DNA from 3 places in the Mesorhizobium sp. U510 genome. Region 1 is predicted to be linked to each of the others. Evidence: riboswitches for the same ligand, from Rfam matches in the RefSeq annotation. Region 1 holds a riboswitch; each other region holds the start of a gene.
What was found. A riboswitch is a leader RNA that binds a small molecule or an ion and turns the genes downstream of it on or off. The one in region 1 is predicted to bind cobalamin.

Region 1 (4,205 bases):
CAGGTCTCACCTACCGCTTCTGAGGACGAAGCACGGGGCACTTTTCGAAGTCCGCGCGCGGATCTTCCGTGCCGAGAAGTGGACCCGCGATGGTTCTTAAAGGAGTTGTTGGCATGCGCGTAGAAAACGATCATTGCGACGTGATCGGTGTGCCGGCCGCTCCCACGCAACTTGATCGTCTTTCTTCTGCGATTCTGCGGCAGGGGGGGATGGCGCGAGTGTCGCTGCCAGGCGATGTGGTGACCTGGGCGGCAGCCCGTCACCAGACGCTCAGGCAGATGCTTTCCGACCAGCGTTTCAACAAGGACTGGCGACAGTGGCGGGCGCTGCAGGACGGCGAGATTCCCGAGGATCATCCGCTGATCGGGATATGCAAAGTGGACAACATGACCACGGCGCACGGCGCCGATCACCGGCGCTTGCGCGGCCTGCTGTCCAGCAGCTTCGCGCCCAGTCGTATCGCCTTGCTGGCGCCACGGGTCGAACAATGCGTCGATCGACTCCTGGCCGAGATGGCGCAGCGCGGCGGCAGTGCCGATCTGATGAGCGAGTTCGCCGCTCCGCTGCCCACCAACGTGATCGCCGAACTGCTCGGTTTGCCGGACGAACAGCGCGAAGAGATCGTCGCGCTCACCTACAGCCTGGCCAACACCTCCGCCACAGGCGAAGAGGTGCGACAGACGCGGCAGCGCATCCCGGAGTTCTTCCGTCGCCTGATCGCGCTCAAGCGGGGCCAGCTCGGCGATGATCTGGCTTCGGCCCTGATCGTCGCGCGTGACAAAGGCGAGCTCGTTTCCGACACCGAGCTCATCGACATGCTGTTCATGGTGCTCTCTGCGGGCTTCGTGACCACCGCCGGCGTCATCGGCAATGGCGTGCTGGCATTGCTGACGCATCCGCAGCAACTGCACTTGGTGCGCAGCGGCCAAGTTCAGTGGTCACAGGCGATCGAGGAGATCCTGCGCTGGGGCAGCTCAGCGGCCAATCTGCCGTTCCGCTATGCCACCCAGGACGTGGAGATCGACGGATGCCTGGTCCGCCGCGGCGATGCCGTCCTGATGGCGTTCCATGCGGCGAACCGGGACGAAAAGGCCTTCGGTCCCGGCGCCAACAGGTTCGATGTCACCCGGCGGCACAACCCGCATTTGTCATTCGGCGAGGGGCCGCATTCCTGCCTGGGCGCTGCGCTGGCGCGCCTGGAATTGTGCTGCGCCTTCCCTGCGCTGTTCGGGCGGCTGGAGGATCTGGCGCTGGCCATCGCCGCGGAGGACGTCGTCTACATGCCGTCTTACGTCATTCGCTGCCCGCAGCGCCTGCCGGTCACCTTCCGCCCTTCCGTCGCTTAGCGAGTGCGGCATGCACCCAGATACAGCGATTCTCGGTTCGCCGAGGTGGCTGGTCTCGCACGAGGGGGGCGAGCATGCCCGGTTACGCACGATCGTGGCGCCGGCCTTCAGCAACCGCAGGGTGAAGCTGCTCGCGCAGCAGGTCGAGGCGATCGCCGCGCAGTTGTTCGAGACGCTGGCGGTCCAGCCCCAGCCCGCCGACCTGAGGCGCCACCTCTCCTTTCCGCTTCCGGACATGGTTATCAGCGTGCTGATGGGCGAGTGCGCAAGCACGCTGAGCGAAGCCGAGCGGGAACAAGTACCGGGATTCCCGGCTGACCGTGACGACCTGGCCCGACTTTACGCCCTTTGAGCCCGGCGACCTCGATCTGATCGGCGTCGCCGATGGGGACAAGGATCTCTCCGAGCCTGCACTGATAAGAGGCGGCATCGTAAGCGGCTTTGGGCGAAAGAGACCGATCAGCGCAAGGGCATTATTCGCATCATCACATAAACATCTCGTTATATGTATTGACAAGGAGCGAAGCTGCTGTGATTGTGCGCATGTCGTGGTTCTCCGCGCGGCACTGCTGTAGCGGAGCTAAGAGGGAAGCCGGTGCGATGCCGGCGCTGCCCCCGCAACTGTTAGCGGCGAGCCAAGCCCATTGGTGTCACTGAGGCGAACGGCCTCGGGAAGACGGGCAGAGGCTTTGACCCGCGAGCCAGGAGACCTGCCACGACGAACAACGTCCACGGGCGGGGTGTCTCGGTGGCCGCGGTAGCCTGGCTTCGTGCCGCCTGCTCGCGCGTTCCTTGTCCCCACGCCCCAACCATCGGGGTATGGCATGACTGTCTCTCAACAAATTCCAGTGGCAACGCTCGGCGTGCCGCGTATCGGTCGACGGCGGGAACTCAAATTCGCGCTTGAAAGCTACTGGTCCGGAAAATCTCCCGCAGCCGACCTGCTCGCGACGGCGAAGGCGCTACGCGCCGCCAGCTGGAGGGAGCAGCACGATCGCGGCGTGTCGAAAATCCCGTCCAACGATTTCTCGCTTTATGACCATGTGCTCGACACCGTCGCCATGGTCGGCGCCGTGCCGGCACGATACGCCTGGACTGACGGCGAGGTCCCACTCGATACCTATTTCGCAATGGCGCGCGGCAACCAAGATCAGGCCGCTGATTGCGGACATGCCGGTGACGAGCATGCGGCCAACGGGCATGGCCTTGCCGCGATGGAAATGACCAAATGGTTCGACACCAACTATCACTACATTGTGCCGGAACTTACCGACGATCAGAGCTTTGCCCTCTCGTCGGCGAAACCGGTCGATCATTTCCTCGAGGCCAAGGCGCTCGGCATCCACACGCGCCCGGTCCTGCTTGGACCGGTTACCTTTCTCAAGTTGGCGAAGTCACCTGAGGAAGGTTTCAACCCTATCGCGCTCCTGCCACGGCTGCTGCCCGTCTACGAGGAGCTCCTGCGGAGGCTGAAGCTCGCGGGAGCCGATTGGGTGCAGATCGATGAGCCGGCGCTCGTGGTCGATCTGGTTCCCAACGAACGGGATGCGCTCCAATTCGCCTACTGCCGGCTGTCAAAAGCAGCACCTGAGTTGAAGATCATGGTCGCTACCTATTTCGGATCGCTCGGAGACAATCTCGAGACCGCAATTTCTCTGCCCGTGGCGGGACTGCACGTCGATCTCGTGCGCGCTCCAGAGCAGTTGGAGACCCTCGGCCGGCTCGCGCAGAAGGAACTTGTGCTCTCGCTCGGACTGATCGACGGCCGCAACGTCTGGCGTGCGAACCTGCCTGCCATACTTGACCGCATCAAGCCGATCGTCGCCGGCTGGCCGCTGGACCGCGTGGAGATTGCCCCGTCCTGCTCGATGCTGCATGTGCCGATCGACCTGGACATGGAGACGGCACTCGATGCGGATGTGAAGTCGTGGCTCGCCTTCGCGGCGCAAAAGACCGGCGAGCTGGTCGTGCTCGCCCGTGCGCTGGCCGAAGGCCGGGACGCGGTCGCCGCCGAACTGGAGGCGTCGGCTGAGGCTGCCGCCGTTCGCGCGACATCCGCGAAGGTGCATGATCCGCTCGTCGAAGGTCGGGTCGCCAGCATCAAGGTCGCCATGACGCGCCGGAAGAGCGCATTCGACGTGCGCTCCAAGCTTCAGGGCGACACGTTTGGCTTGCCATCCTTCCCCACCACGACGATCGGCTCCTTCCCGCAAACAGCCGAGGTTCGCAAGGCGCGGGCAGCCCATGCCAAGGGCGAGCTGAGTTACGTCGACTATGAGGCCTTCCTGAAAAAAGAGATAGAAGCCGCCGTTCGCTGGCAAGAAGAGATCGGACTCGACGTGCTGGTCCACGGCGAATTCGAGCGCAACGATATGGTGCAGTATTTCGCTGAGCAGCTCTGCGGCTTCGCCTTCACGCAACATGGGTGGGTGCAGAGCTACGGCTCGCGCTTTGTGCGACCCCCGATCATCATTGGAGATGTGTCGCGACAACAGCCCATGACATTACACTGGTGGCGATATGCCCAGTCGCTGACGCTAAAGCCGGTGAAGGGCATGCTTACCGGCCCGGTGACGATCCTCAACTGGTCCTTCGTCCGGGACGACCTTCCGCGCTCAGCCGTCTGCCGCCAGGTCGCGCTCGCCATTCGCGATGAAGTGAGCGACCTCGAAAAGGCCGGCGCCAGGATGATCCAGATCGACGAAGCCGCACTGCGCGAGGGCTTGCCGCTGCGCGAGGCCGACTGGCAGGCCTATCTCGACTGGGCCGTCGAATGCTTCCGGCTGGCTTCAACGGCGGTCGGCGATGCGACCCAGATCCACACCCATATGTGCTACTCCGAGTTCGGCGATATCGTGG
Region 2 (4,205 bases), 3.0 Mb from region 1:
CCTCGGCGGCGGCGATGTCGCGCTTCAGATCCTGCGTCTCCCAGGTAAAGCCCTCGCCCATCGCATGCCAGACGACGCGGTCGCCGAAAGCGGCAAACGCATCCTTCTCGCCGGTGTGCCACTTGCCCTTGATGAACTGGACGACGCCGACGCGCTTGCCATAGCCGAGCATCCGCAGCGCCAGGCCGAAGGCGGCCGTGGTCTTGCCCTTGCCCGGACCGGTGTTGACGATCAGCAGTCCCTTTTCGACCGTCTTGCTCGCCACCTCGGCATCCTGCACCGCCTTGCGCTTGGCCATCTTGGCGCGATGGCGTTCTTCGTCCCGGTCCTCGGTGGGCTTGTTGTCGATGTCGGTCATGTCACTTCACCTTGAGCGGTAGCCCCGCCACCATCAGCAGCACCGTATCGGCGATCGCCGCGACCTGCTGGTTGAGCCGGCCGGCGTCATCGCGAAAACGGCGCGCCAGGGCATTGTCCGGCACGATGCCTTGCCCGACTTCGTTGGAGACTACGAACCAGGGGCCGCGCGGCCGCGACAGCACATCCGCCAGCCGCCGGCACTCGGCGCCGACGTCGTGATCGGCCAGCATGTGATTGGTCAGCCACAGCGTCAGGCAGTCGATGAGCACCGGCTGGTTGTCCGGCAAGGCCTCGAGCGCGCCGGCAAGGTCGAGCGGCGCGTCGATGGTCGTCCAGCCCTCGCCGCGCCGCGAGCGGTGCAGCGCGATGCGCTCGCGCATTTCGTCGTCATAGGCTTGCGCGGTGGCAATATAGGTCCACGGTGACGGCAACGCCGTCGCCAGGATTTCGGCATGCGCGCTCTTGCCGGAGCGCGCACCGCCGATGATGAAGGTCAGCTTGTTGCGATCAGGCAAAGCTGTCGCGCAGGCTGGTCGCCGTGCCAGTGAAGCGTCCGCGCACCACGCCGACGACGGCGCCGAGGACCAGCCAGAACACCAGATTGGTCAGCGTCACCGCCACCACGAACTGGTGGTGCAGGCCCTCCGGGATCGGCGTCTCGAAGCTGTCGGGCTGCGGCGCGCCGACAATGTGCGGAGCAACGATCAGCGCCACGGCAAGGATGGCCAGCGGTAGCGACTTGCGGAATGCGATCAGGCCGAGCCCGATAGCGGTCGCGATCACGGTTGCCACCCACCAGATCTGGCGCTGCGTCAGGTCGGCGGCCGGCATGGCCGGCAGTTCCGGAGGCAGGCCGAGACCGGGCGCCAGTGTGAAGATGGCAAAGCCGGCCAGACCCCAGAACACGCCCTGGCGCCAATTGCCGATGCCGCCGGCGAATTCCGAAACCGCGACCAGGATCAGCGCGAAGCCTATGCCGGTGACAACATTGGACACCACGTTGAAGGCAAAGCGCTCGAAGCCGTCGGCCGGTGCCCAGCCTTGGTCTTCGGCCGGAGCGGCGGCTGCGGCCGGTGCCGGGGTCGCGGCGCTCATCGAATTTGCCGCCGGTGCGGCCGAACTCATCGCGTTGCCACTGGCGGCCCCAGTCGGCGCCGCGGCATGGTCATGGCTATAGCCGCCTTCGGCCTGTTCGTAGACTTCCGCCTTGAGGATCAGCGGTACGGTGGCATAGGCCTGCATGCAGGCAAGAACGACGCCGGCCACGAGCCCTGCGATCGCCGCGATGAACACGACGTTGCGAAACAGATTCATGATGTCAGATCCTCGTCAGTGGCAGGGAAACGCCATCGAATGCCGGTTGTCATGACCGGCATTGTGGACCGCTTCGATATGCGAGAAGCCGACAAAGCCGATGATGAAGGTGCCGAGCAGTGCGGCGAGCGCCAGCTGCATGAAGCGCGACTGCGAGGAGACGGAGGCGCCGAGGGAGACGGAAGCGGTATTCATATCTTGTCCTTTCACCCTCCACCCGAGGGCCTGTCAGTTTTGCCGTCGTCGGCAGGTCTCCTGGCTCACGGATCAGCGCCCTTCCCCACCTTCCCGAAGACGAACCTTCAGTGGCATATGGAGAGGACTACCGCACACAGTTGCGGGGGCAGCCACGGCATTGGGCAAGAATTTCGCCCGCACCGCATTCCCTCTTGGCTCCAAAACGGAACCGACGACTGCATGACTATAGGGAAAATCGCGACACGCGGCAAACCAAATTCCGCCGGCAAACAGCGCGATTGCGCCATGCCGTTTCCAGGCACGAGAATTGACAATTCTTCCTGCCGGGTGTCGGCTGGCCGCTTCACAGGAAGCCAGCCATGCAGCCCACTGCCAGCGAGCGCGCCCCTTACAATGGCCTGACCCAGGCCGAACCGACCCTGCCCTCATCGGCCTATTGGGATGGTGAGAAGTACCAGCGCGACCTCGATGCCATTTGGTACAAGAACTGGCTGCTCATCTGCCGCGAGGCCGATCTGGCCCAGCCGCTGGCCTTCCGCCGATTCCGCATCGGCACGCAGGACATCGTCGTGCTGCGCGACGACACCGGCGCGCTGCGCGCCTTCCACAACACCTGCCGCCACCGCGGCTCGCAGCTTTGCCAGGAGAGCGAGGGCCGGCTGAAGGCGCGACTGATCACTTGCCCCTACCACGCCTGGTCCTATTCGCTGCGCGGCGACCTCGTGCGCGTGCCGTCGAAATCCTTGCCCGTTGGCTTCGACAAGGCCGACCATCCGCTCTACCGCGTCGCGCTCTCGGTGTGGCGCGGTTTCGTGTTCATCAATCTGCAGGAGGATGCGGCGGGCTCAGCGCAGGCATCCTTCGACCCGGCCTCCGGCAATCTCGGCAACTGGCCGCTGGAAACGCTGGTATCAGGCCATGTGCTGCGCAAGGTAATGCACTGCAACTGGAAGATCTTTTGGGAAAACTTCAACGAGTGCCTGCACTGCCCGGGCGTCCACAAGGACCTCTCGCGGCTGGTGCCGATCTATGGCCGCGGCCTGATGAGCCGGCACGACGATCCCGAATGGACGCGCCATGCCGACAATGACGCACCGGAATTTTCCGGCGGCCTGCGCGCCGGCGCCGAGACCTGGTCGCGCGACGGCCAGGCGCACGGGCCGGTCTTCTCCGGATTGACGCCAGCCGAACGCGCCGCCGGCCAGACATACGCCACCAGCCTGCCCTCGATGTTCATCGTCGGTCATGTCGACTATGTCAGGACCGTACGCCTGGTGCCGCTCGGCCCGGAAGAGACCGAACTTGTCGCCGAGTGGCTGTTCGCGCCCGAGGCGCTGGCCGCGACCGATATCGACAACATCGTCGCCTTCGGCACACAGGTGCTGGAAGAGGACGCCGCCATTTGCGAGGTCAACCAGAGGGGCCTGCGCTCGATGCGCCACCAGGCCGGCGTGCTCATGCCCGAGGAGTATGAACTGCACCGCTTCCACAACTGGGTGCGCGAGCAGCATGCGGCACTTTCACCGTGATCCTCACAGAGACTTCGGCAGGTAACGCCAGGTCACGAACCCGCAAACCGCCGCCAGCAGGCCGAGCGTGACGAACACCGAGCCCAGTCCGAAGAAGGCCAGCACCACCGAATAGACCAGCGGCGGCGTCAGCTCGGAAAAATCGAGATAGGTGCGGTAGACCGCCGCCATCTGCGCCCGCTCATAGGAGCGCACCGAACGCATGAAGGCGGTCGAGCCCAACGCATCGAGCGCTATGGTGAAAAAGGCGCCGCACAACAGGAAGGCGCCGGTGAGCAGCGGCACGGTTTCGCCGACCGTGCCCGCCGCCAGAAGCATCGCCGACATGGCGAAATAGGCAAATGTCATGGTGCGCCGGCCGCCAAAGCGTTTTCCGGCCTTGCCCCAGAAGATCGCCATGAACAAAAGCGCGTTGCCGGCCGAAACCAGCAGACCGCCGGCCAGCTTGCCCTCGCCGGTGATCACCATGAACAGTGGCCCATAGACGAAGAACGTCGTCCAGAAGCAGGAGCGACCGAAGGCGATCAGCCAGGCAAGCCTCAATCTGGGCTGCGCGACGAAGCGGCCGATATTGGCGAGCGGATTGGCCGGCCGTGTCTTGCCGGGCCGGATCGACGGGTTGTCGCCCAGCCGATAGGTCCAGAACAGTGCGAGCAGGGCCAGCGCGAACACCGCCACCGCACCATGCGCGGCGTAGATGCCGAATCGCGTGTAGAGGAAGATGCCGAGCGTCGGCCCACCGGTCCAGGCGAGCATCGACCACGCCATGCGCAGCGATTCGGCCTGCATGAAGTCGGTCTTGCG
Region 3 (4,205 bases), 810 kb from region 1:
CCAAATATCTCGACCGGCTGCCCAAGGCGATGTCGGGCGGCCAGCGCCAGCGTGTCGCCATCGGCCGCGCCATCGTGCGCAATCCGAAAGTGTTCCTGTTCGACGAGCCGCTGTCGAACCTTGACGCGGCGCTACGCGTCGCCACGCGCATCGAGATCGCCAAGCTCAAGGAATCGATGCCCAACACGACGATGATCTACGTCACCCACGACCAGGTCGAAGCGATGACGCTGGCCGACCGCATCGTGGTGCTGAAGGACGGCCATGTCGAACAGGTCGGCACGCCGATGGACCTTTACAAGAAGCCCGGCAACCTGTTCGTCGCCCAGTTCATCGGCTCGCCGGCCATGAACATCCTGCCGGCAACCATCGACAAGACCGGCAACCCGACCGTCGTCAACCATGTCGGCGGCCGCAAGGCGACGGTGCCGATCACGACGCCGGCCTCGGCCAAGGGCGCGGCGGTCAGTTTCGGCGTGCGGCCGGAAGACCTGATGATTGCCAGCGGCGCGGACTATCTGTTCGAGGGAACGGTCGACTATGTCGAGCAGCTCGGCGAGGTCCAGCTGGTCTATATCGATATCGGCCGCGCCGACCTGCCGCTGGTGACCAAACTGCCGGGCAATGTCGAGGTCAAGCGCGGTTCGACATTGCGGCTGAGCGCCAATGCCGAGGACCTGCATATCTTCGATGCGGACGGACATTCCTTCGCGCTGCAAAAGCCGGAAGCAAAAGCGGCTTGAGGCCGCCGGTCCTGCTGGGTCAAGGCAACAAAAAAGAGCGGCGGGCCAGGCCCGCCGCTCTTTTTTGGAGATCAGCTTCGGCTGTTAACGGCCGAAGAGGTTCCGGTCGCTGCCCTGAGGAGCGGACTTCTGCACGTCGCCCGACGAATTGAGCAGCTTGTAGACGGGCGAGCCGCTCTCGCGGATCGAAGCCGTACGCGAGTTGTCGACCGAAGTTGCGGCGGGCTGGTTGGCGCCATTGGAGCCATAGTTGTCGCTGCCCGCGAAAGCGCTACCGGAGATGGCCAGAACGGCGGCGGCAGCAAGGATGAGCTTGTTCATGTTAGTCTCCTGAATTTCTGGATTTCACGGGAATGGCCGGCATCGCCGCCATTTCCGTGAACCGGCATTACTTGCCGAAGAGGTTGCGGTCAGCGCCCTGCTGAGCAGGCACCTGGGTGGCCGGAGCCGACTTGTCGACCGAAGCCGTGTAGGAATGGTCGACCGCAGCGGCCGGCTGGTTGGCACCGTTGGAACCGTAGTTATCGCTGCCAGCGAAGGCACTGCCGGAAATGGCCAGGACGGCGGCGGCAGCAAGGATGAGCTTGTTCATGTTAGTCTCCTGAGTTTCTCAAGATCGGCCAGAGCGGCGGGCGAAAAGCCCGCCATTAGCCGGGACCCGTTGTTAGTTATTACCGAAGAGGTTGTGATCTGCGCCCTGGGCAGGCGTCTGAGCAGCCGGTTCCGACTTCTTGGTCGAAGCGGTGTACGAGCTGTCGACAGTCGTGGCTGCGGCGGCATTCGAACCGTAGTGGTCGCTACCAGCGAAGGCGCTGCCGGAAATGGCCAGAAGGGCGGCGGCAGTGAGAACAATCTTTTTCATTTTTAGTACTCCAGTATTTTTTCCGTCCGTCTAGCGGCGTGTCTTGGGATTGAAATCGCGTCGTTCGGACAGCCCCGATGTGGGAAAGCCAGATCGCCGTTTCCAATCACGAAGTTGTTCCGTGTGGACCAAGAATCCACCACTTGAAATTGTGCCAGAGGTTTCCACGCCATAAATTTTTCTTCTTAATATCAATCACTTAATTAAAGCCAGCCGCAAGATCACAGACTGTATCGGAGGTCCAGTGTTCACACCGTCCTGCACGCACCGTCAACAGAAACGAACCGTTCGGTTCGATTTTAGAATCCGCTAATAGTCACTTTTCGAAACCGTTAACCTTTTTTGCCCCTGTTCCGGGTCGATTTTGACAGCCAGTACAGCTAACGGCGAAGACGATTTTCGTGACCGCTGTCCGCGCCCAGATCGTTGCGCATGCGTGTCGCGCCGCATGGATGCGATGTCGCTTTCATGCCGATGTCGCAAACGCCGTCGTGATTAGATCATGTCATCTCAGGTGCCGCTTCGTGACGACGGGGCGGAGAATTGGGAAGCCGGTCAAAATCCGGCGCTGCCCCCGCAACGGTGGTGGAGTTCAAGTCGCAACGGGAGACCACTGGGCGAAAGCCTGGGAAGGTGTCGCGACCGTCCGCAAGGACACTCCAGAGCCCGGAAACCAGCCCGAGATTTTTGAACTCGACTGATCGCGGTGGGCGGTCAAGAGGCGGATGGCGCGCGCCCGGCTTTCGCCGGCCTGCGTCTCATCCTTCCTCAATCACCACCAGTTCAGTCCTTGAAGTATGAGGACAGGACATGGATGCGCGCAACGATATGCTGAGGCTCTTGAACAGCCGCAGAGAGGGCTTCTCGCTCGAGCAGCCCTTCTATACCGATCCCGATTTCTTCAAGCTCGACATGGAGCTGATCTGGTATCGCGACTGGCTGTTCGTCGGCCATGATTGCGAACTGCCCAAGCCCGGCAGCTTCATCACCGTGCAGATCGGCGACTATCCGGTCGTGCTGGTGCGCGATCAGCAGGGCAAGATCAACGCTTTCCACAATTCCTGCCGCCACCGCGGTAGCCGCGTCTGCAACACCGACAAGGGCATGGCCGCCAAGCTGGTCTGCCCCTATCACCAATGGACCTATGAGCTGGACGGAAGGCTGCTGTTTGCCCGCCAGATGGCCGACGGTTTCGACAAGAGCCAGTTCGGCCTGAAGCCGGTCGCCTGCGAAAGCGTGGCCGGCTATATCTTCATCTGCCTGGCCAAGGAACCCGCCGACTTCTCGCCGATGCGGGCGATGATCGAACCCTATCTCAAGCCGCACCGGCTCAGCGAAGCCAAGATCGCCTTCGAGAGCACGATCGTCGAGAAGGGCAACTGGAAGCTCGTCTGGGAAAACAACCGCGAGTGCTACCACTGCGCCGGCAATCACCCGGAGCTGTGCAAAACCTTCCCGGAAGCCCCGACGGTGACCGGCGTGCAAGGCGCCGACAGCGATCCGGAGATGCTGGCACACTGGGCCAAATGCGAAGCGGCCGGCCTGCCGAGCAAGTTCCGCATCGATCCGGCCGGGCAATACCGCGCCACCCGCGCGCCGCTGCTGCGCGATGCGGTCAGCTACACGATGACCGGCAAGCGGGCGGTGAAGAAGAACCTGTCCGACAGCGTCTCCGCCGACCGCATCGGTTCCTTGCTGCTCTATCACTATCCGACGACGTGGAACCACATTCTGGGCGACCACGCCGTCACCTTCCGCGTGCTGCCGATCAGCGCCACGGAAACCGCGGTGACGACCAAATGGCTGGTTCACAAGGATGCGGTCGAGGGTGTCGACTACGATCTTGCCGAACTCACCCATGTCTGGACCGAGACCAACGACCAGGATCGCCGCATCGTCGAGGAAAACGCCTTCGGCATCCAGTCGCCGGCCTATGAACCCGGCCCCTATTCGGAGCTGCATGAGGGCGGCGTGATCCAGTTTGTCGACTGGTACGCCCGCTTCATCGGTCCGCGCCTTGCCGACGATGGCCGGCCGGCCCTGCGCAGTGTCGCCTGAGGGGTTTGGGGATGAACGCGATGACGGATCTTGGCCTCTATCGCCATCTCGACCAGATGGCGCCCTGGAACGACAGGCTGCAGGTGCTGGAAGTGATCGGCGTCAGCGACGAGGCGCCTGACGTCAAGACCTTCACCTTCCGCTCCGACAACCAGACCTGGTTCCGCTACAAGCCGGGCCAGTTCGTGACGCTGGAACTGCCGACGCCGGACGGACCGCTGATGCGCACCTATACGCTGTCGTCGTCGCCGTCGCGGCCGTTCTCGATCGCGGTGACGGTGAAGGCACAGGCCGGCAGCATCGGCACACGCTGGATGTTCGATCACCTGGTGCCCGGTTCGCACGTCAAGGCCTATGGGCCGAGCGGCGATTTTTCGCTGCACAGCCATCCGGCGGCCAAATATCTGTTGATCTCGGCCGGCTCCGGCGTGACGCCGATGATGTCGATGCTGCGCTGGCTGAACGATTGCGCGCCATGGACCGATGTCGGCTTCGTCAACTGCGCGCGTCGCCCGGAAGAGATCATCTTCCGCAAGGAGCTC

Region 2: it holds a riboswitch for cobalamin, as region 1 does, so the genes downstream of both, ACLGL5_RS26785 (CbtB domain-containing protein) here and metE (5-methyltetrahydropteroyltriglutamate--homocysteine S-methyltransferase) in region 1, are expected to answer to the same signal.
Region 3: it holds a riboswitch for cobalamin, as region 1 does, so the genes downstream of both, ACLGL5_RS08670 (aromatic ring-hydroxylating oxygenase subunit alpha) here and metE (5-methyltetrahydropteroyltriglutamate--homocysteine S-methyltransferase) in region 1, are expected to answer to the same signal.

What each region holds. Positions count from the first base shown of each region.
Region 1 covers NZ_CP180532.1:2,173,367-2,177,571, reverse strand. Annotated here, with positions in the region: gene ACLGL5_RS12390 (OmpW/AlkL family protein) at 1-23, shown strand, start outside; gene ACLGL5_RS12385 (cytochrome P450 family protein) at 114-1,346, shown strand; partial or broken gene ACLGL5_RS12380 (cytochrome P450) at 1,363-1,605, shown strand; cobalamin riboswitch at 1,879-2,078, shown strand; gene metE (5-methyltetrahydropteroyltriglutamate--homocysteine S-methyltransferase) at 2,195-4,205, shown strand, end outside.
Region 2 covers NZ_CP180532.1:5,153,320-5,157,524, forward strand. Annotated here, with positions in the region: gene cobO (cob(I)yrinic acid a,c-diamide adenosyltransferase) at 1-358, opposite strand, end outside; gene cobU (bifunctional adenosylcobinamide kinase/adenosylcobinamide-phosphate guanylyltransferase) at 360-875, opposite strand; gene ACLGL5_RS26780 (CbtA family protein) at 868-1,674, opposite strand; gene ACLGL5_RS26785 (CbtB domain-containing protein) at 1,690-1,869, opposite strand; cobalamin riboswitch at 1,903-2,100, opposite strand; gene ACLGL5_RS26790 (aromatic ring-hydroxylating oxygenase subunit alpha) at 2,232-3,401, shown strand; gene ACLGL5_RS26795 (MFS transporter) at 3,405-4,205, opposite strand, start outside.
Region 3 covers NZ_CP180532.1:1,358,632-1,362,836, reverse strand. Annotated here, with positions in the region: gene ACLGL5_RS08690 (ABC transporter ATP-binding protein) at 1-743, shown strand, start outside; gene ACLGL5_RS08685 (DUF680 domain-containing protein) at 828-1,064, opposite strand; gene ACLGL5_RS08680 (DUF680 domain-containing protein) at 1,132-1,335, opposite strand; gene ACLGL5_RS08675 (DUF680 domain-containing protein) at 1,408-1,605, opposite strand; cobalamin riboswitch at 2,101-2,301, shown strand; gene ACLGL5_RS08670 (aromatic ring-hydroxylating oxygenase subunit alpha) at 2,416-3,663, shown strand; gene ACLGL5_RS08665 (FAD-binding oxidoreductase) at 3,684-4,205, shown strand, end outside.